DNA from 2 places in the Streptomyces sp. NPDC059256 genome. Region 2 is predicted to be linked to the other one. Evidence: predicted binding sites of a transcription regulator. Region 2 holds the regulator's gene; the other holds the start of a gene.
What was found. The regulator HrcA, encoded in region 2, represses chaperone genes, less so after heat shock. The targets are predictions, from matches to a motif close to TTNGCACTCNGNNNNNCNGAGTGCNAA.

Region 1 (2,984 bases), on a different contig from region 2:
GATGACGTAGCCCTCAAGGCCGGCGTTCTCCGCGATCCAGCGCAGCGGCTCGACGGCGGCGCGACGGACGACGGCGACACCGGTGGCCTCGTCGCCCTCCTTGCCGAGGTTGTCGGCGAGGACCTTGACCGCGTGGACGAGCGCGGAGCCACCACCGGAGACGATGCCCTCCTCGACCGCGGCGCGAGTCGCGGAGATGGCGTCCTCCAGACGGTGCTTCTTCTCCTTGAGCTCCACCTCGGTGGCGGCACCGACGCGAATCACACACACGCCGCCGGCCAGCTTGGCGAGGCGCTCCTGGAGCTTCTCGCGGTCCCAGTCGGAGTCCGTGGAGGCGATCTCGGCCTTGATCTGGTTGACGCGACCGACGATGTCGTCGCTGCCACCGGCACCGTCGACGATGGTCGTGTCGTCCTTGGTGATCGTGACGCGGCGGGCGGTGCCCAGCATGTCCAGACCGGCCTGGTCGAGCTTGAGGCCGACCTCTTCGGAGATGACGGTGGCACCGGTGAGGGTGGCCATGTCCTGGAGCATCGCCTTGCGGCGGTCGCCGAAGCCGGGGGCCTTGACGGCCACGGCGTTGAACCGGCCGCGGATCTTGTTGACGATCAGGGTGGAGAGGGCTTCGCCGTCGACGTCCTCGGCGATGACCAGCAGGGGCTTGGAGCCACCCTCCTGGATGACCTTCTCCAGCAGGGGCAGCAGGTCCTGGATGGACGAGATCTTGCCCTGGTTGATCAGGATGTACGGGTCCTCAAGGACGGCCTCCATACGCTCCTGGTCGGTGACCATGTACGGAGAGAGGTAGCCCTTGTCGAAGGCCATGCCCTCGGTGAAGTCGAGCTCCAGGCCGAAGGTGTTGGACTCCTCGACGGTGATGACGCCGTCCTTGCCGACCTTGTCCATCGCCTCGCCGATCAGCTCACCGACCTGCTGGTCCTGAGCGGAAAGAGCGGCGACGGCGGCGATGTCGGCCTTGTCCTCGATCGGACGGGCGCTGCGCAGGAGCTCATCGGACACGGCCTTGACGGCGGCGTCGATGCCCTTCTTCAGGGAGGCCGGGGAGGCGCCGGCGGCGACGTTGCGCAGGCCCTCGCGGACCAGCGCCTGCGCGAGCACGGTGGCGGTGGTGGTGCCGTCACCAGCGATGTCGTTGGTCTTGGTCGCCACCTCCTTCACCAGCTGGGCGCCGAGGTTCTCGTACGGGTCGTCGAGCTCGACCTCGCGGGCGATCGTGACACCGTCGTTGGTGATGGTGGGGGCGCCGAACTTCTTGTCGATGACGACATTGCGGCCACGGGGGCCGATCGTCACCTTGACCGTGTCGGCAAGCTTGTTGACGCCGCGCTCGAGGGCGCGACGGGCGTCCTCGTCGAACTTCAGGATCTTCGCCATGGGAGCGTTTCTGTCCTCTTCTGAGACGAACTGCGCCCCTAGCGCCCGGATATGGATGTCAGCGGGGGCCAGGGGCGCAGCTCAATAACAAACGGGGTATGAAGTGTTCCGGGCGCGACCCGGAAACCCGTCCTACTTCTCGACGATGGCGAGCACGTCGCGGGCCGAGAGGACGAGGTACTCCTCGCCGTTGTACTTCACCTCGGTGCCGCCGTACTTGCTGTAAAGCACGACATCGCCGGTGTTGACGTCGAGCGGAAGCCGCTCGCCGTTCTCGAAGCGACCCGGGCCGACCGCAAGGACGACGCCCTCCTGGGGCTTCTCCTTCGCGGTGTCCGGGATGACCAGGCCAGAGGCCGTGGTCTGCTCGGCGTCGAGCGGCTGGACCACAATGCGGTCCTCAAGCGGCTTGATGGCAACCTTGGAGCTGGTGGTCGTCACGATCCGACCTCCCCCTTCGGAGATCTCACGGGGTTAACTGATCTTGGGTGGCGACCAGATCGATCCGTCGTCGCGGGTGCCGGACCTGCCTGTCGCTGTGCTGGCACTCTCCAGTGGGGAGTGCCAGACCCGAGACTATGACTGCGATTAGCACTCGGTCAAGCGGAGTGCCAATGCTGGCGGGTCCGATGCGCCCGTTCCATCACCGTCGACCAGCACGCTTCTCTCAATATTGCCTGCTCAGAGCCGTCTTGGATCGATCAGCGAAAGTTCGGCAACAGGAATTCGCCAACACGTCACACCTGCGGATGACACCACTCCGAGGGGTGGATCGGCCCTGCGGAAAGCTCGTACGACAAGGAGCACCGGGTGGCCACGGGCCGGAGATCCGGTGGTCGGACGCCCCTGCGAGCATCAGGCCAGAAGGCCGTGCGCCCCGGCGTACGGGCAGGGCCGCCGGGAATGCCGCACCGCGCGAGGCACTCCGGCGCACGGGCCCGGGCGGTGAGGGAACGATCCCTCACCCCGATCAGACGTAGTCCTCCAGGCGGGCCACCGCGTACCCCTTCTCGGTCACGGTCTTCATCACCTGCCGGATCATGTCGGTCATCGTGCCGCTCCAGTCCTTCCGGCCCCGGAAGTGCGTGAGGATGATGTCGCCCGGATGCAGGTCCCGGTCCCATTCGCGCCACTCCATCCGATCGGGAAACGCCTCCGCCGCCCAGAGCGGCACCGCGGTGACCCCACACGCCTGCGCGGCCCGCAGGGTGTCCCGGTTGTAGTTGCCGTACGGCGGCCTGAAGAGCTGCGGGCGCTTGCCGTACAGCTTCTGCAAATTGTCCTGCTGGCCGCAGATCTCGCGCTTCTGCGCCGTGTAGGACAGCCCGGGCATGTAGCGGTGGTTGAGGGTGTGGTTGTGGAGCGCGACCCCGCGGTCGCGCATCTGACGGAAGTAGCCGTAGTTGTCGTTGATCACGTAGTCGCTGAGGAAGGCGCTGTACGGGATCTGGAGCTCGCTCATCATCCGGAGGAGCTCTGGGTCCTTCTCCGTACCGTCGTCGATGGTCAGGAAGACCACCCTCTCCGTGACCGGCACCGTGGTGAAGACCGGTGGCAGCGACTCGCCGCCCTCGACCTCGAAGCCCTCG
Region 2 (2,984 bases):
GGAGAAGAGTCCTTGTTGTCCCGGTTGAAACTGACCGAGCGGGCGCTCCTCACCTCTAAGTTTCGCCAACTCCCGAAGGAGCCTCTCCTGTTCCGCGTCCAACTTGGTCGGCGTCATCACCTCGACGTGCACGATCAGATCACCCCGACCGCCACCCCTCAAGTGGGTGACACCCCGGCCGTGCAGCGGGATGGACTGCCCCGACTGGGTCCCCGGCCGGATGTCGATCTCTTCCATCCCGTCGAGCGTCTCCAACGGCACCTTCGTACCGAGCGAGCCCGCCGTCATGGGGATCGTCACCGTGCAGTGCAGATCGTCACCCCGTCGCTGGAACACCGCATGGGGCACTTCGTGGATCTCGACGTACAGATCGCCGGCGGGGCCGCCGCCCGGGCCGACCTCGCCCTCCCCCGCCAACTGGATACGGGTGCCGTTGTCGACGCCGGCCGGGATCTTCACGGTCAGCGTGCGACGGGAACGGACCCGACCGTCGCCCGCACACTCCGGGCACGGGGTGGGGACGACCGTGCCGAAGCCCTGGCACTGCGGGCAGGGGCGCGAGGTCATGACCTGGCCCAGGAAGGAGCGGGTGACCTGGGAGACCTCACCGCGCCCACGACACATGTCACAGGTCTGGGCCGAGGTCCCGGGGGCCGCGCCCTCGCCCGAACACGTCGTACAGACGACTGCCGTGTCGACCTGGATGTCCTTGGTCGTACCGAAGGCGGCCTCGTTGAGGTCGATCTCCAGCCTGATCATCGCGTCCTGGCCGCGCCGGGTGCGCGAGCGGGGGCCGCGTTGGGACGCCGTACCGAAGAAGGCGTCCATGATGTCCGAGAAGTTTCCGAAGCCACCGGCACCGAAGCCGGCCGCACCGGCGGCACCCGCCTGGGACAGGGGGTCGCCGCCGAGGTCGTAGACCTGCTTCTTCTGCGGGTCCGACAACACCTCGTAAGCGGCGTTGATCTCCTTGAACCGCTCCTGGGTCTTCGGATCGGGGTTCACGTCCGGATGGAGCTCACGCGCCAGCCGGCGGAACGCCTTCTTGATCTCGTCCTGAGATGCGTCGCGGCGCACGCCGAGTACGGCGTAGTAGTCCGTGGCCACTTACGACTCCGCCAGGATCTGTCCGACGTAACGTGCCACTGCGCGTACCGCTCCCATCGTTCCGGGGTAGTCCATGCGGGTCGGTCCGACCACGCCGAGTTTGGCGACTGCCTCGTCGCCCGAACCGTAGCCGACGGCGACCACGGAGGTTGAGTTGAGTCCTTCATGGGCGTTCTCATGGCCGATACGCACCGTCATGCCCATGCCGCCGGACTCCTTGGCCTCACCGAGGAGCTTGAGGAGCACCACATGCTCCTCAAGGGCCTCCAGGACGGGCCTGATCGTCAGCGGGAAGTCATGGCCGAAGCGCGTGAGGTTCGCGGTGCCGCCGATGACCAACCGCTCCTCGGTCTCCTCGACCAGCGTCTCCAACAGGGTGGAGAGCACGGTGGAGACCGCACCCCGGTCCTCCGGGTCGAAGGAGTCGGGGAGGTCCTGGACCAACTGCGGCACATCCGCGAAGCGACGGCCGACGACCCTGCTGTTGAGCCGGGCCCGCAGATCGGCGAGCGGGGTGTCGCCGAAGGGAGCCGGACAGTCGACCATGCGCTGCTCGACCCGGCCCGTGTCCGTGATCAACACGAGCATGACCCGTGCGGGTGCGAGCGCCAGCAACTCCACGTGGCGCACCGTGGAGCGGGTGAGCGAGGGGTACTGCACGACCGCGACCTGACGGGTCAGCTGCGCCAGCAGCCTCACCGTACGGCCGACGACGTCATCGAGGTCCACAGCGCCGTCCAGGAAGCTCTGGATGGCGCGGCGCTCGGCTGACGACAGCGGTTTCACCCCGGCGAGCTTGTCGACGAAGAGGCGGTACCCCTTGTCGGTGGGGATGCGCCCGGCACTGGTGTGCGGCTGGGCGATGAATCCCTCGTCTTCCAGGACCGCCATGTCATTGCGGACGGTGGCCGGTGAAACACCGAGCCTGTGGCGCTCGGTGAGCGCCTTGGAGCCGACGGGCTCCTCGGTACCGACATAGTCCTGGACGATGGCGCGCAGCACTTCGAGTCTGCGTTCACTGAGCATCGCGCACACCTCCAGCTGTGGTCCCACGGTGGTTCTTCGGTCACTGTCTGGCACTCACCAGGTCCGAGTGCCAAGAATCCCCCGTGCCAGTGTACGGCCGTGGGGTACGCCCGTAGCAAGGGCGACCGACCACGCTACCGCGCGCCTTCGCTGGTCGCTGCCAGTAGCGTCCCGGTATGAACGTCTGTTGGGAAGACTTCGGCTGGGAGCGGTTGGCCGACGGGGTGGGGCGACGGCGGTTGCCGGGTTGGGACGCGACCTGCGGGCTGGTCGTCGGTGGCGAAGGCGTGCTGCTGTTCGACAGCGGTTCGACCCTGCGGGAGGGTGCCGAGCTGAGGGCCCAGGCACAGGCCCTGCTGAGCGGTCGCGAGGTGACGCACATCGCACTGAGCCACCCGCACTTCGACCATGTGCTGGGGGCCGCCGCATTCCCCGGGGCCGAGGTGTACGGCACACAGGGCCTCGATGGCCTCCTGCGCCGGGAGGCGGACGCACTGCGGGCAGATGCCGTACGGCACGGCGTGGAGCCGCTGGAGGCGGCTGCGGCGGCCGGGGCGCTGGTGAGCCCGGGGCATGCGGTCGCCGGTCAGCAGACGCTCGATCTGGGCGGAGGCCGCCGGGTGGTTCTCGTCGACGCAGGTCCCGGGCACACCGGTCACGATCTGGCGCTACTGGTGCCGGGGAGCCCCGCCGTGGTGTTCTGCGGCGATCTGGTGGAGGAGTCCGGAGAGCCGCAGGCGGGGCCGGACGCCGTCGGAGCCCGCTGGCCGGCCGCTCTGGACCGGCTGCTGGCGCTCGGCGGCAAGGACGCACGGTACGTGCCGGGGCACGGCGCGGTCGTGGACGCCGCG

Region 1: groES (co-chaperone GroES) is a predicted target of HrcA. The motif match lies at 1,984-2,010, and genes of this name have one in related genera.

The regions. Positions count from the first base shown of each region.
Region 1 covers NZ_JBHYZO010000001.1:1,032,906-1,035,889, forward strand. The annotation lists gene groL (chaperonin GroEL) at 1-1,395, opposite strand, end outside; gene groES (co-chaperone GroES) at 1,528-1,836, opposite strand; gene ACFXJL_RS04430 (polysaccharide deacetylase family protein) at 2,366-2,984, opposite strand, start outside.
Region 2 covers NZ_JBHYZO010000003.1:523,710-526,693, reverse strand. The annotation lists gene dnaJ (molecular chaperone DnaJ) at 1-1,107, opposite strand, end outside; gene hrcA (heat-inducible transcriptional repressor HrcA) at 1,108-2,133, opposite strand; gene ACFXJL_RS10215 (MBL fold metallo-hydrolase) at 2,310-2,984, shown strand, end outside.